Regions from separate parts of the Serratia sp. TSA_7 genome, predicted to be linked through region 1. Evidence: riboswitches for the same ligand, from Rfam matches in the RefSeq annotation. Region 1 holds a riboswitch; each other region holds the start of a gene.

What was found. A riboswitch is a leader RNA that binds a small molecule or an ion and turns the genes downstream of it on or off. The one in region 1 is predicted to bind thiamine pyrophosphate.
Region 2: linked by a shared signal. The riboswitch ahead of thiC (phosphomethylpyrimidine synthase ThiC) and the one ahead of ACUTQW_RS08895 (TenA family protein) in region 1 are both predicted to bind thiamine pyrophosphate.
Region 3: linked by a shared signal. The riboswitch ahead of thiM (hydroxyethylthiazole kinase) and the one ahead of ACUTQW_RS08895 (TenA family protein) in region 1 are both predicted to bind thiamine pyrophosphate.

Annotation. Positions count from the first base shown of each region.
Region 1 is NZ_JBQZFU010000001.1:1,872,189-1,877,470, forward strand. Features, by position in the region: gene ACUTQW_RS08885 (SDR family NAD(P)-dependent oxidoreductase) at 1-482, opposite strand, end outside; gene ACUTQW_RS08890 (LLM class flavin-dependent oxidoreductase) at 510-1,532, opposite strand; TPP riboswitch at 1,692-1,794, shown strand; gene ACUTQW_RS08895 (TenA family protein) at 1,857-2,537, shown strand; gene ACUTQW_RS08900 (ABC transporter ATP-binding protein) at 2,534-3,274, shown strand; gene ACUTQW_RS08905 (ABC transporter permease) at 3,271-4,038, shown strand; gene ACUTQW_RS08910 (ABC transporter substrate-binding protein) at 4,065-5,000, shown strand; gene ACUTQW_RS08915 (ABC transporter substrate-binding protein) at 5,070-5,282, opposite strand, start outside.
Region 2 is NZ_JBQZFU010000008.1:6,507-11,788, reverse strand. Features, by position in the region: gene ACUTQW_RS20430 (HesA/MoeB/ThiF family protein) at 1-589, opposite strand, end outside; gene thiE (thiamine phosphate synthase) at 594-1,232, opposite strand; gene thiC (phosphomethylpyrimidine synthase ThiC) at 1,225-3,168, opposite strand; TPP riboswitch at 3,284-3,407, opposite strand; gene ACUTQW_RS20415 (Rsd/AlgQ family anti-sigma factor) at 3,447-3,950, opposite strand; gene nudC (NAD(+) diphosphatase) at 4,050-4,817, shown strand; gene hemE (uroporphyrinogen decarboxylase) at 4,857-5,282, shown strand, end outside.
Region 3 is NZ_JBQZFU010000007.1:123,183-128,464, reverse strand. Features, by position in the region: gene ACUTQW_RS19860 (glycoside hydrolase family 68 protein) at 1-941, shown strand, start outside; gene ACUTQW_RS19855 (GNAT family N-acetyltransferase) at 1,020-1,445, opposite strand; TPP riboswitch at 1,514-1,605, shown strand; gene thiM (hydroxyethylthiazole kinase) at 1,642-2,436, shown strand; gene thiD (bifunctional hydroxymethylpyrimidine kinase/phosphomethylpyrimidine kinase) at 2,433-3,233, shown strand; gene ACUTQW_RS19840 (inhibitor of vertebrate lysozyme family protein) at 3,320-3,778, shown strand; gene gutQ (arabinose-5-phosphate isomerase GutQ) at 3,825-4,796, opposite strand; gene srlR (glucitol operon DNA-binding transcriptional repressor SrlR) at 4,789-5,282, opposite strand, start outside.

The DNA.
Region 1 (5,282 bases):
ACCACGCCCGGCCAACGCCGGGCTACGGCGGCGGCGAGCGCCGTCACCCACAGTTTGCTGTCCGAATAGGAGACGGCCGCGTGCCCGCGCCAGTCCACCTTTTCCAACGCGGCGCGGCCGTCAAAATGCATGCTGCTGCTCAAATACACCAAACGCGACGGGCGAGCGATAAGCGCCGTCAGCAGATAAGGCGCAATCACGTTGACCGCCAACACCTGCGGCCCGGTGAAGACACCGGCATTGTGAATGACCGCATCCGGACGCCCGATGCGGTTCACCTGTTCGGCCACCTCTCGGGTCTGCTGCAGATCAGACAAATCGCCGGTGACCGCCAGCGCGCCGCGGTCCAGCAAATCGCGCACGCCGTGAAGCCGGCCTGGCTCGCGCGCGTGAACGATCACCTGATGCCCTTCGCCCAGCAAGGTTTCCGCTGCCGCGCGCCCCAGCCCGTCCGCCGAGCCGGTAATGAAAATACGAGACATGGCCAGCTTCCTTTTATTGTTGAGACATCAACGCCAGCCCAGCGCCGGAGCGACATGGGTGAGGATCGACTCAATCACGTGCGCGTTGTAATCGACGCCCAACTGGTTAGGCACGGTTAACAGCAAGGTGTCCGCCTCGGCAATGGCTTCGTCCTGCGCCAGCTGTTTGATCAGTTCTTCCGGTTCGGCGGCGTAGCTGCGGCCAAAAATCGCCCGGGTTTGCTGGTCGATATACCCGACCTGATCGCCTTCCTTGCCGCTGCCGCCGAAGTAGCTGCGGTCCTGCTGGTTCAACAGCGCAAAGATGCTGCGGCTTACCGACACGCGCGGTTCACGCGGGTGGCCCGCCTCTTTCCAGGCGGCGCGGTAAGCGCGGATCTGCTTGGCCTGCTGAATGTGGAAGGGCTCGCCGGTTTCGTCGTTTTTCAGCGTCGAGCTTTGCAGGTTCATCCCCAGTTTTGCCGCCCACACCGCCGTGGCGTTGGAGCTGGCCCCCCACCAGATGCGATCGCGCAGGCCGGCGGAAAAAGGTTCGATGCGCAGCAGCCCCGGTGGATTGGGGAACATCGGCTGCGGGTTCGGCTCGGCAAAGCCCTCACCGCGCAGCGCGTCGAGCAACACCTCGGTGTGGCGACGGGCCATATCGGCCTCGGTCTCGCCTTCTGCGGGCGTATAGCCAAAATAGCGCCAGCCTTCGATAACCTGCTCGGGCGAACCGCGGCTGATGCCGAGTTGCAGCCGTCCGCCTGAAATCAGATCGGCGGCTCCGGCGTCTTCCACCATATAAAGCGGGTTTTCATAGCGCATATCGATCACGCCGGTGCCGATCTCTATGCGCTGGGTTTTGGCGCCGACGGCGGCCAGCAGCGGGAACGGGGAACTGAGCTGGCGGGCGAAGTGATGCACGCGGAAATAGGCGCCATCCGCCCCGAGCTCCTCTGCGGCGACCGCAAGATCGATGGATTGCAGCAGCGCATCCGCCGCCGAACGGGTGCCGGACTGTGCCGAAGGCGTCCAGTGACCAAAAGAGAGAAAACCGATCTTCTTCATGGGAGTGTTCCTCAGAGTCAACATTACCGGATTACAGTGCAAAAATGCCGCCGCCGGTGCCAGAGAAATCGTCGCGAACCGCACTAAACGAACCGATTGCCGCTCCCGTCGTTCCCCCTCGTCCGAGCATTGTAATCAAAAAGCAAATATCGTATAACAGGCTCCTCCGAGGGGTGTCCTGTTACGGGCTGAGATGGCGCAAGCCGAACCCTTTGAACCTGATCTGGGTCATGCCAGCGAAGGGACGGGTCGGCAATCACTCCCTCGGTCATTGCCTGTTCATACCTCAGCGCGCCCGGATCTCCACTCACTTTTGGAGGTCCCATGTTTACTCCCCTTTTCGATAACGGTCTTTACGGCCGGCTGCGCCAACAGGCAGGCCCGGACTGGCAGGACTACGTTGCTCATCCTTTTATTCGGCAACTGGCCGCCGGCACGCTGCCTGAATCCGCGTTCCGCCGCTATCTGACCCAGGATTATCTGTTCCTGATCCACTTCGCCCGCGCTTACGCCCTGCTGGTGAGCAAGCTGCGCACGCTGCCGGAGATGCGCGCGGCCACTGCTTCGCTCAATGCCATCGTCGCCGAACTGCCTTTGCATCTGGCTTACTGCGCCGGTTGGGGGCTGGGCGAACCCGAGATTGCCGCCGAACCCGAGGTGGCGGAAACCCTGAACTACACCCGCTATGTGCTCGATATCGGCCACTCCGGCGATGCGCTGGATCTGCTGGCGGCGCTGATGCCCTGCGTCGCAGGCTATGCCGAGATTGGCTTGCGCCTGCTTGACGACCCGGCGACGGTGATGGAAGGCAATCCTTACGCCTCGTGGATCCGCAACTATGGCGATAAAAACTATCTGGCCGGCGTGCAGGCGGCCCTCGACCTGCTGGAGAGCGTGGGCCGGCAGCGTGGCGCAGAAAGCCGCTTTGCCGAGCTTGCGGGGATTTTCACCACCGCCACCCGGCTGGAGTCCGCCTTCTGGCAGATGGGGTTGAACGCCTCATGAGTGACCGCATCGCGCCGCCCGGCATTCAGGTGCGGGATCTCAGCCTGCGTTTTGGCCGGCAGGTGATTTTCGATCGGCTGAGTTTTGATATCGCCGGCGGCAGCGTTGTCGCCCTGCTCGGCGCCAGCGGCGCGGGCAAAACCAGCCTGCTGAAGATTATCGCCGGGCTGATGCGGCCCACCGCCGGCGAAGTGACCGGCAGCGATGGCCTGCCGATAGCCGGCCGCATCGCCTATATGGGGCAAAAGGACCTGCTCTATCCGTGGCTGACCGTCGCCGAAAACATCAGCCTCGGTGCGCGGCTGCGCGGTGAAAAAACCGACCGGGAATGGGCCGGGCATCTGCTCGAGCGCGTGGGGCTGAGCGGTTACGCCAAAGCCCTGCCCTCGGCGTTGTCCGGCGGCATGCGCCAGCGCGCCGCCATCGCGCGCACGCTGTATGAACGCCAGCCGATTGTGCTGATGGACGAACCCTTTTCGGCGCTGGACGCCATCACCCGCGCCATGATCCAAACCCTGGCGGCCGAGCTGTTGGCGCAGCATACCGTGCTGCTGATTACCCATGATCCGATGGAGGCCTGCCGCCTGAGCCATCGCCTGCTGGTGCTCTCCCGCTACCCTGCCGGCATTGACGATACGCACGTCATCAGCGGCCTGCCGCCGCGCGCGCCGGACGATCCCCATCTGCTGAAAAGCCAGGGCGAGCTGTTGCAGCAACTGATGAGGGCCGCCGAATGAAGCTACGGGTTGAAAACCGCCTGTCGCGGGTGCGCCGCAGCCTGACGGTGTTCGCCGGTTTACTGCTGCTGTGGTGGCTCATCACGTTGGGCGATATTCCCGCCTTTTTGCTGCCTTCCCCCTCTGCGGTGGCGCAGGCGCTGTGGAGCGGGCGCGCCTATCTTGCTTATCACACGCTGATCACCGCCTCGGAGATTGCCTGCGGGCTGGGGATTGGGGTATTGCTCGGCGCCGCGCTGGCGCTGTGCATGATCTATTCGCCCCGTCTGCAACGCTGGCTGATGCCGCTGGTGCTGACCAGCCAGGCGATACCGGTGTTTGCGCTGGCGCCGCTGCTGGTGCTGTGGTTCGGCTTCGGCATGAGCGCCAAAGTGGCGATGGCGGTACTGGTGATCTTCTTCCCGGTCACCTCCGCATTCTTTGATGGGCTGCGCCGGGTCAATAACGATTATCTCGATCTGGCTCGCACCATGGGCGCTTCCCCCTGGGCGCAACTGCGCCATGTGCGGCTGATGGCGGCGCTGCCGGCCTTTGGTTCCGGGTTGCGCATGGCCGCCGCCGTCGCGCCCATCGGCGCGATTATCGGCGAATGGGTCGGCTCGGCGGAAGGATTGGGCTACGTGATGCTGAACGCCAACGCGCGCATGCAGACCGACGTCTGCTTTGCCGCGCTGTTTATTCTGGTGCTGATGACCGTCTTGCTGTGGATGACGGTGGATGCGCTGCTGCTGCGCCTGATCGACTGGGCGCCGGAAAACGACTGATAACTTTTTAACGACTGGGGTAAGAAATGATCAAGCAAACCTTCTGCGGGCTGATGCTCAGCGCCGCTCTGGCCGGCAATGCTGCCGCCGCCGAAAAACTGACGCTGGTGCTCGACTGGTATATCAATCCCGATCACGCACCCATCATGGTGGCCGAGCAAATTGGCGCCTTCAAGGCCGAAGGCCTCGAGGTCAAGATTGTGCCCCCTTCCGATCCGGCGCTGCCGCCGCGCCTGGTGGCGGCAAAACAGGCCGACCTCGCCATTACCTATCAGCCGCAATTGCACTTCTTCGCCGATCAGGGCCTGCCGTTGGTGCGCGTGGGCACCCTGATTAACTCGCCGCTCAATACCCTGATGACGCTGGATAAAAGCATCACCTCGCCGGCGGATCTCAAAGGCAAAAAAATCGGCTATTCCGTCAGCGGCATCGAGCAGGCCACGCTGGCCACCATGGCCAAGCATGCGCATCTCGACCCGAACGACATGAAGCTGATTAACGTCAATTTCCAACTGACCAGCGCCCTGTTGGCGGGCCAGGTCGATGCGGTAATCGGCGGTTATCGCAACATTGAAGCGCTGGAGCTGAAACTGCAGGGGAAAAATCCGGTGGTGTTCAACGTCGAGGACTACGGCGTGCCGGCCTATGACGAACTGATCATCGTCGCCAACCGCGACGCGGTAGCCGAGCCGAAGATCAGGAAATTCCTCGCCGCGCTGAAAAAAGGCAACGATTATCTGCAGGCTCACCCACAGGAAACCTGGCTGGCCTTCGCCAAAACCCATCCGGAGCTGAACACCGAACTGAACAAGCAGGCGTGGCAAGCGAGCTTGCCGCTGTTCGCCACCGATCCGGCCAAACTGGACACCGCGCGCTACCAGGCTTACGAACAATTCCTGTTCGACAACAAACTGATCAAGAAAATCACCCCGGTGGAACAATACGCCGTGGAACTGCATTAAAGGTTATTCGCGGGGGCGCTGTATGCAGCGCCCCTACCCTTGAACAACGAAAGCCCGTTGCCAGCCGCCTCACGCCGCAGGCGCCACCGTCACCTCGCCCTGCCCGCTGCGCTTCAGCGCCTGCTGCACCAACCCGCTGGCCTTGCATCTTTCCACAAAACAGCGCACATAGGCTGCCCCCTGCTCTTTACCGCGCGGCACCGCCATCGCCTGGTGAATCGCGGTAAAATGCCCGTCCAGCACCCGGTATCCCGGGTTCGCCGCAGCGGCGGCAAGCAGCGG
Region 2 (5,282 bases), on a different contig from region 1:
CGCCAACTACCGGGCCGAGCACGCCTGCGGTGCGGCAGTTGCGTTGCGGTTCGGTTTGCTCCGGGTACAGACAGGCGTAGCAGCCGTGGGCATAGGGCGGTTCAATCACCAGCAACTGGCCGCTGAAGCCGACCGCGCTGCCGCTGATCAGCGGTTTGCCGGCGGCGATACAGGCGGCGTTCACCTCATGGCGGGTTGTCATGTTATCGCTGCAATCCAGGATCAGATCGGCGCGCTCCACGGCATCTTGCAAGGTTTTTCCCTGCAGACGCTGTTCCAGCGCGATGGATTCCACCTGCGGATTCAGCGCCTGCAACTGACGCTGCGCCAGAGCGGCTTTGCTTTTGGAGACGTCGGTACTGCGGTAGAGGATCTGACGCTGCAGGTTGGTGATATGCAGCGTATCGTCATCGGCCAACAGCAGCGTGCCGACGCCGGCAGCGGCCAGATAGAGTGCGGCGGGGGAACCTAGTCCCCCCAGTCCGACCAGCAAAACCGACGCCTGTTTAAGCTTTTCCTGGCCTTGCGGGCCCACGTCCTCCAGCAGCAGCTGGCGGCTGTAGCGCAGAAATTCTTGATCGTTAAGCATCGAATCACTCCTTGCCTTCGATCAGTTGCAAAAGCTGCGCGGTGGCCACACGCCAGTCCAGAGCCTTGGTGATAGCGCTGACTACGGCTACACTGCCGACGCCGCAATCCAGCACTGCCGCCACGCGATCAATCCCGATCCCGCCGATCGCTACCGTTGGGTAGTCACCCAGCCCGGCGACATGGCGTTTCAGCTCAGCCAGGCCTTGAGGTGCGGAAGGCATCTCTTTGGTTTGGGTTGGGAAGATGTGTCCCAGCGCGATATAGGAGGGTTTAACTGCGATTGCCCGGGCTAATTCGGTATCGTCATGGGTGGAAACGCCAAGCCGTAATCCTGCCCGATGGATCGCCGCCAGATCGGTGGTATCCAAATCTTCCTGACCGAGGTGCACGCCATAGGCGCCGTGCTTAATCGCCAGTTGCCAGTAGTCGTTGATAAACAGCCGGGCGTGATATTGCTTGCCGAGGGCTATGGCGGCGGCGATATCATCCTCGACTCGCTCATCCGGCAAATCCTTGATGCGCAGTTGGATCGTGGTTACGCCCGCCTCCAGCAGGCGGGCAATCCATTCAACGCTGTCGACGACCGGGTATAACCCCAACCTGTGCGGCGTGGCGGGGAAAGGCGTGGCGATATCAGTCATTGTTCATCTCCTCCTGCAGGTTACCGACGCTGTGGTACAGCTCGCTGCCCCGTGAACGGAACTCGGCCGACATCTTCTCCATACCGGTTAGCTGCACCTCTATCGGCTTGGCTGCTTCCTGCGCGGCGGCGTAGTCGCGCACCTCTTGCGAGATCTTCATCGAGCAGAACTTCGGCCCGCACATTGAGCAGAAATGGGCGATTTTGCCGGACTCCTGCGGCAGGGTTTCGTCGTGATAGGCACGGGCGGTGGCGGGATCGAGCGCCAGATTGAACTGATCTTCCCAGCGGAATTCGAAGCGAGCTTTGGACATGGCGTTATCACGGATTTGCGCACCTGGGTGGCCTTTGGCCAAGTCAGCAGCGTGGGCGGCGATCTTGTAGGTGATCAATCCCTGCTTCACGTCTTCTTTGTTCGGCAGGCCCAGGTGTTCCTTCGGCGTTACGTAGCACAGCATGGCGCAGCCGAACCAGCCGATCATCGCGGCCCCTATGCCGGAGGTGAAGTGGTCATAACCGGGTGCGATATCGGTGGTCAATGGGCCTAAGGTATAGAACGGCGCTTCATGGCAGTGTTCCAGCTCTTCGGTCATGTTGCGGCGGATCATCTGCATCGGCACGTGACCTGGGCCTTCGATCATCACTTGCACGTCATATTCCCAGGCGATTTTTGTCAGTTCGCCCAGCGTGTGCAGCTCAGCGAACTGCGCTTCGTCGTTGGCGTCCTGAATCGAACCGGGGCGCAGGCCGTCACCCAGCGACAGCGATACGTCGTAGGCGGCACAGATTTCACAAATTTCGCGGAAGTGTTGATACAGGAAGTTTTCCTGATGATGCGACAGGCACCACTTGGCCATGATCGAACCGCCACGAGAGACGATGCCGGTCAGGCGTTTGGCGGTCATCGGCACATAACGCAGCAGCACACCGGCGTGGATGGTGAAGTAGTCGACGCCTTGCTCCGCCTGCTCCAGCAGCGTATCGCGGAACATTTCCCAGGTCAGGTTCTCGGCCACGCCGTTCACTTTTTCCAGCGCCTGATAGATAGGCACCGTGCCGATCGGCACCGGGCTGTTACGCAGGATCCATTCACGGGTTTCATGGATATAGCGGCCGGTGGACAAATCCATCACGGTGTCTGCGCCCCAGCGGGTTGACCACACCAGCTTCTCCACTTCTTCTTCGATCGACGAAGTCACTGCCGAATTGCCGATATTGGCATTGACCTTCACCAGGAAGTTACGGCCGATGATCATCGGTTCGGATTCCGGGTGGTTGATGTTAGCGGGAATGATGGCGCGGCCGGCGGCCACTTCCTGGCGAACGAATTCCGGCGTGATGTTTTGCGGCAGGTTGGCGCCCCAGCTTTGACCGGGATGCTGGTGGCGCAGCACTTCGCCGCGGATACGCTCGCGGCCCATGTTTTCGCGGATGGCGATGAATTCCATTTCTGGGGTGACGATGCCGGCGCGAGCGTAGTGCAACTGGGTGACGCATTTGCCCGGCTGCGCCTTGCGCGGCAGCGGCAGATGTTCGAAGCGCAGATGATCCAACCCTTCGTCTGCCAGACGCTGCTGAGTGAACCCTGAACTGACGCCTTTGAGGGCTTCGGTATCGCCACGTTCTTCGATCCAGCCGGCGCGCAGTTTCGCCAGGCCGCGATGCACATCGAGCTCGGATTGCGGATCGCCGTACGGGCCGGCGGTGTCATATACCGGGATAGCTTCGTTCTGCTCGTATTGCGGGTTGTCTTTGTCACCGCCAATCAGCGTCGGGCTGAGCTGGATTTCGCGCATCGGGACCCGCACATCGCTGCGCGAGCCTTGCAGATAGATGCGGTGTGAATTGGGAAAGGATACGCCTTGCAGAGTGTCGATAAACTGCTGGGCTTCTTCGCGCTGTTCTTTACGGGCGCGCGGTTTTTTAACGTTAGACATAGCAAATTCCTACCAGTGTGATGAGTGGGGAAAATTGCTTGTCTGGAGCTCGGAGGGAGTAATGATACTGGCCGGCAAGGCGGAGGTATCCCCGTTCGGGAAGCCCTGCCAGTGGCGATAGATTACTCTTGTTCCCTTCGCGGGTATTAACCCGATCAGGTTCCGCGGATCCCGAATTAACGGTCTCAGCCTGGCCAATTTGATGAGCAAATCAGCGCTAGGCACTCCGACAAGATGCCCTCCAGTATAGGAGGGTTAATAAAAAAAACTACAAAATTCTAACGCGTCTGATCCACCGCTTTATCCGGCAGAGGTTGCTGCGAGGCTTTGGTCGCCAGTTGGATCAGCTTATCTTCCAGGGCAAAGCGTGCCTCAAGTGTTTCACCGATATCCGAGAGCGCCCGGTGGAATTCCATGCACACGTCCTGATCGATATCTACTTCGGTATAGCGATCGTGGAAAGTCATGATCTGCTCGGTATTGACCCAAAGTTTGGGATAGATGTTTACCGATAGCGACATTTTCGGACTGGGTGCGGCTTCCACTTGTTTGATAATTCTGTCATAGATATGAAAATGCCCGGCAGAGAGATAATCCACCAAATTATGGCAAAAGTTCTCCAGCGCTTTTTCATTCAGCGGCGTATGCTTTTCTTTGTTCGGTTTGATGCCCACGAGGGTGCAATAGGCGACGAGCAACTGCTTGCGCGCCTGAAGCCATTGATCAACTAATTCATTACTACCACCAACGCGCTGAGTCAGGCTTTCCAAACGGTTGAGCATGTTTGACTCCGTAAGTAATAAAAAGTAACAGTAAGTTATTAAAATGTAACAAGGCCGATTTGTAGAGTGCCAGTGAAGCTGAGGTTGTGCAACAACGATATGGAACTTGCATTAACGGGTAATGAAAATGGCTGGTGGATCGTCAGCCATGAAAGCAAACTTTGGTTACCGCGCGGTGAATTGCCGTTCGGTTCGGCGTCGTCGTTTTCCCTGCAGGGGCGAATGGCGCGCACCATTGGTGAATGGGAAGGGCTGCCGGTGTGGTTGGTGCGCCAGACGATGCCGCAGGATATGGGCTCGGTGCGTCAACTGCTCGAACTCGATCGCGGGTTGTTTCAGCTTGCCGGGCGCGGCGTGCAACTGGCCGATTTTTACCGCTCTCATCGCTTCTGCGGTTATTGCGGCCATGAGATGCACCTGAGCCGTACCGAGAGCGCCTGCTTGTGCGGTCACTGTCGGGAGCGTTACTACCCGCAGATTGCACCCTGCGTGATCGTCGCTATTCGGCGTGACGATGAGATCCTGCTGGCGCAGCATGTGCGTCATCGCGGCGGCATTCATACTGTGCTGGCCGGTTTTGTCGAGGTCGGCGAAACGCTGGAGCAAGCGGCCGCACGCGAGGTGATGGAAGAAAGTAATATTGAAATCAAAAACCTGCGTTATGTGACTTCTCAACCCTGGCCGTTCCCGCATTCGCTGATGATGGCCTTTATGGCCGATTACCACCGCGGTGAGATTCGTCACGATCCGAAAGAGCTGCTGAACGCCGGCTGGTACCGTTATGACCAGTTGCCGCTGTTGCCGCCACCCGGCACCGTGGCGCGCCGCCTGATAGAGGACACCGTAGCCTTATGCCGTGAGCAATAAATCGCTACAATAACGGCAGATGAATAAGGGAGCCCTATGATGAATGAGTTGAAGAACGATCGTTACCTGCGCGCGTTGCAACGTATGCCGGTGGATGTGACCCCCGTATGGATGATGCGTCAGGCCGGTCGTTATTTGCCGGAGTACAAAGCTACCCGCGCTCAAGCCGGCGATTTCATGTCGCTGTGCAAGAATGCGGAGTTGGCCTGTGAGGTTACGCTGCAACCGCTGCGCCGCTATGCGCTGGATGCCGCCATCCTGTTCTCCGATATCCTCACCATTCCCGATGCTATGGGGCTGGGCCTGTATTTCGAAGCCGGTGAAGGCCCACGCTTCTCTTCACCCATCACCAGCCGTGCCGACGTGGACAAACTGCCGGTGTTCGATCCGGAAGTGGAACTGGGCTATGTGATGAACGCGGTACGCACCATCCGTCGCGAACTGAAAGGCGAAGTGCCGCTGATT
Region 3 (5,282 bases), on a different contig from region 1:
ACTGGTATTCCCGTACCGGCAAAGACTGGATCTTCGGCGGCCGGGTGATGGCGGAAGGGGTTTCACCGACGACGCGTGAATGGGCCGGTACCCCGATCCTGTTGAATAACGAAGGCGACATCGACCTGTATTACACCTGCGTGACGCCGGGTGCCACCATTGCCAAAGTGCGCGGTCGCATTGTGACGTCGGATGACGGCGTGCAACTGCAGGACTTCAACGAGGTGAAATCGTTGTTCGAGGCCGATGGGGTGTATTACCAGACCGAAGCGCAGAATGCCTACTGGAACTTCCGTGACCCAAGCCCGTTTATCGATCCGCAGGATGGCAAGCTGTATATGGTGTTCGAAGGCAACGTAGCCGGCGATCGCGGTTCGCATGTGGTTGGCCCGGATGAGTTGGGGCTGGTGCCGCCGGGCCATGAAGCGGTGGGCGGCGCACGTTTCCAGGTGGGCTGCATCGGCCTGGCGGTGGCGAAGGATCACAGCGGTGAAGAGTGGGAGATTTTGCCGCCGCTGGTCACGGCGGTGGGTGTCAACGATCAGACCGAACGTCCGCACTATGTGTTCCAGGACGGCAAGTATTACCTGTTCACCATCAGCCATAAATTCACCTATGCCGAAGGTCTGACCGGGCCGGATGGGGTGTACGGTTTCGTCAGCGATCGTCTGACCGGGCCTTACACGCCGATGAACGCCTCAGGTCTGGTACTGGGTAACCCGCCGGAACAGCCTTTCCAGACGTATTCGCATTGCGTGATGCCGAATGGTTTGGTGACGTCGTTTATCGACAGCGTGCCGACCGTCGGCGAGGATTACCGTATCGGCGGAACTGAGGCGCCAACGGTACGGATTGTGCTGGAAGGCGACCGTTCCTTTGTACGCGAGGTCTATGATTACGGTTATATCCCTGCAATGCAGGATATCGTTTTGCAAGGGTAACCTGCGGCTTGTAGCCTGAGCCGCTCCAGAGGCCTGACGATGTCAGGCCTTTTCAGGTTTGGCTCACAGCGGATGAGGCTATTTTTTAGGCGAGTGCAGCAGGTAGTATTCTTCGCCGCCGTCGTTGCCGGTGGTTATCTTTTGCCAGCCATGCTTATGGTAAAACGCCAGCGCCTTCTCGTTTTTCACCAGGCATTTCAGCGAGCCGATGGCGGTAAAGGTTCGTTCCGCCGCTTGCAGCAGGGCCGTGCCGACGCCGCGTGGCGGCAAGTGAGGATCGACATACAGGTTGTGAATAAAGTTATCCTGGCGATAAATCGACACGAATCCCAGCAGTTTTCCCTGATCTTCCGCCACCCAGATATCCTCGCCCAGCGTCGAGCGGTCGAAATCCTCCAGCCGGTAATCTTCGGTATCGCGCCAGGTGAACGCCGCCTTGCGCGCAGCCAGATAAAGGGTGCGCAAGAACGGACGATCGGCTTCTCGGTAGGGTCTTATTTGCATGGCAGCTCCTTTTTATTTTTTGACACTATAGCGCGATTGACCTCACCGGCAGCAACCCCAATAATGGCCTCCTTGACTCGGGGTGCCCCAAGGGGCTGAGATTTTACCCGTATTACCTGATCTGGATTATGCCAGCGTAGGGAAGTCTCGGTGCCCCAACCGGTACCTGCCTTCTTGAACGCCGGTTGGGAGGAATATGTTCGCTCGACCTGATGCTTTACCCGGCGCCCGCGCCGCGGCCTGTCTGACCCAATTCAAACAACAGCCCCCGCTGATTCACTGCCTGACCAACGAAGTGGTGCAGGAGCTGACGGCTAACGTATTGCTGGCGCTTGGCGCTTCCCCGGCGATGGTGGTGGAACCGACCGAAGCGGCGCAGTTCAGCCAGATGGCGAGTGCCCTGTTAATCAATATCGGTACTCTCAATGCCTCGCGCGCCGAATCCATGCTGGCGGCGGTAGAAGCCGCCAATTTGGCGGGAACGCCCTGGACGCTGGATCCGGTGGCGGTAGGCGGGTTGGCGTACCGCACCGCCTTTGCCCGTCGTTTGCTGGGCGAGAAGCCGGCGGCGATCCGGGGCAACGCGTCTGAAATTATGGCGCTGAGCGGCCGGCAGAGCGCCGGGCGCGGCGTAGACAGCACCGACGACTCGCTGGCGGCTTTGCCGGCGGCACGAGAACTGGCGCAGCTCAGCGGCGCGGTGGTGGCGGTAACCGGCGTGGTGGATTACATCACCGATGGCCGGCGCGACTGGGCGGTCGCCGGTGGCGATGCGCTGATGACGCGGGTGGTGGGCACAGGTTGCGCGCTTTCGGCGGTGGTGGCGGCATTTTGCAGCCTGCCGGGCGATCGGCTGGACAACGTCGCGACCGCTTGCCGGGTGATGTCGCTTTGCGGCGAGCGGGCCACGCACCGGGCTGCGGGGCCGGGCAGCTTTACCCCGGCGTTCCTCGACGCCCTGTATCAACTGCGTGCGGAGGAGCTGCAATGAAACGGATTAACGCTTTGACCATCGCCGGCACCGATCCGAGCGGCGGCGCCGGCATCCAGGCCGATCTGAAAGCCTTTTCTGCCTTGGGGGCTTACGGCACTTCCGTGATCACCGCGCTGGTGGCGCAAAATACCCGTGGCGTGCAGTCGGTATATAACATCGATCCGGCGTTCGTCGCCGCCCAGTTGGATTCGGTATTCAGCGACGTGCGCATCGACAGCGCCAAGATCGGCATGCTGGCCAACGCCGATATCGTGCAGGCGGTGGCCGAACGCCTGCGGCATTACCGGCCGCCGTTCGTGGTGCTGGACACGGTGATGCTGGCGAAAAGCGGCGATCCCTTGCTGGCGCCGGAGGCGGTAGAGTCTATCCGCCGCGAACTGCTGCCGCAGGTGTCGATCATCACGCCGAACCTGCCGGAGGCGGCGGCTCTGTTGGCGTGCGCCCCGGCGGAAAATGAGCACCAGATGCGCGAACAGGGCCGGGCGTTGCTGGCCATGGGGTGCCAGGCGGTGCTGATGAAGGGCGGCCACCTCAGCGAAAACGAAAGCCCGGACTGGTTGTTCAGCGCAGAGCAGGAACTGCGCTTCACTGCACCGCGCGTAGCGACTCGTCATACGCACGGCACCGGCTGCACGCTCTCCGCCGCGCTGGCTGCGCTGCGCCCGCGCCATGAAGACTGGGCCGGCACGGTCGCCGCCGCCAAGGACTATCTGCAAAAGGCGTTGCAGCAGGCAGATACCCTGGAAGTGGGGCACGGCATCGGGCCGGTGCATCATTTTCACGCGTGGTGGTGATTCAACTTTTTGCCGTTGTTGTGGTCAGACTGGATCCATGCCCGGCGTTTGCCGGGTACGAGCGGATTTAACCAAGGGAGAAGGCCATGACAGGACAAAACGCACTTCGCTGCGCCATCTTCGGCGCGTTACTCAGCCTCAGTGCGGGCAGCGTTGCCCAGCAGATTGTCACCACCTCGGACGTGATCCAGCAGCCGGGTTATCAAACCAGCTGGCAGAACATGGTGAAGGGGCAGGCTCGCCTGCCGGGCTGGGCGCGCAAGGGGATGGGCACTTCCACTCCGGCGCAAAGCCTGAGCTGGAAGGGGCAGAACTACCTGGTGGGTAATCTGTGCAAGCCGCACGATTGCGCCAACAACTTTTTGATTGTGGCGTTTAAAGAAGACAAATCCCAGGCCTGGGGCGTGCGGGTAGAGGTCGCCAACAAACCGGAAGCGATCGATCATCCAAAGAAATACGCCAAGTACCAATGGCTGGGCAAGCCGAACGAAGACATGAAGGCGCTGCTGAAAAAACAGTTCGAGAGCAATCCCGACTGGAAATAAAACGACCTGGGGCGCAGTTCATTGCCTGCGCCCTGAGGCCACGCACTCAGCCGATGCCGGCCTGATGCAGATCGTGCAGGTTGATCGCGCCCACCAGCACGCCATCCAGATTGACCACCGGCGCGGCGCTGATGTGCTGTTCGTGCAATGCCTCCAGCGCTTCTCCGGCGCGCCACTGTTCCGGCAAACGGTAGCCGGGGCGGGTAATCGCCTGGCCCAACGCATCCTGCAGGCTATGGCCTTTTACCAGCCAGCGGCGCAGGTCGCCGTCGGTAAACACCCCCACCACTTTTTGCTGCGCATCGCACACCGGTACCAACCCCAGCCCGGTGCGGCTCAGTTCGAGCATCGCTTCCATCACGTTGGCGTTTTCACTGACCTGCGGCAGGCGATCGCCGGTGCGCATCAGGTGGTGTACCCGGTTCAACAGGCGCGCCCCCAGGCTGCCGCCCGGATGGGAGCGGGCAAAGTCTTCGGCGTTGAACCCGCGTTGGCGCATCAATGCCATCGCCAGCGCGTCGCCCATCATCAGCGTATTGACCGCGCTGGAGGTGGGCGCCAGCCCCATCGGGCAGGCTTCACGTTCGACGCTGATGTCCAGCACGCAGGCGGCGGCCAGCGCCAGCGGCGACTCTTTGCCGCCGGTAATGGCGATCACCGGGATGTTATTTTCCGCCAGCAGCGGCAGGATCAAATCCAGTTCCTTGGCGCGGCCGGAATAGGAGATAAACACCACCACGTCGTCGGCGCCGATCATGCCGAGATCGCCGTGCAGCGCTTCCGCAGGGTGGACGAAGAACGACGGTGTGCCGGTGCTGGCCAGCGAGGCGGCAATTTTTTTGCCGATATGACCGGATTTGCCGATGCCGGAAATCACTGCCTTGCCCCGGCAGTTCAACAGCAGTTCGCAGGCGCAGACGAAATTGTCGTCCAGGCGCGCCAGCAGGCGCTGCGCTTCGGTCAGCTCAATTTCCAGCGTTTCGCGGGCAAAGGCCAGCAGGGCAGTAGCGTTACTCATCGGAATCTCCTACCAGAATGATATTGATGCCTTTCGCTTGCAGCGCGGCGAGGTAATCCGGATTGATGTTTTTATCGGTGATCAGCGTATCCACGGCGCTCAGGTCGCACACCACGTTCGGGCTTTTGCGGCCGAATTTCGACGAATCCACCAGCAGGATAATGCGGCTGGCAGCCTCGCACATCGCCTTGCTGACGTTGTGCACCTCGTTAAAGGTGGTGACGCCGGCGTTGAGATCGACCCCGTCCGCGCCAATAAACAGTTTGTCGAAGCTGAACTTCTGGAACGCCGACTCCGCCAGGCTGCCGTGGAACGAGGCCGATTTTTTGCGGTAGGTGCCGCCGGGCATCAGGATGGTTTGGTCGTTGTCCAGCTCCACCAGCGCGTTGACGATATGCAGGCTATTGGTCATCACCGTGATGTTATTGAACTGCGCCAGATGCGGGACCATTTGCAGCACCGTGCTGCCGGCGTCGAAAATCAACG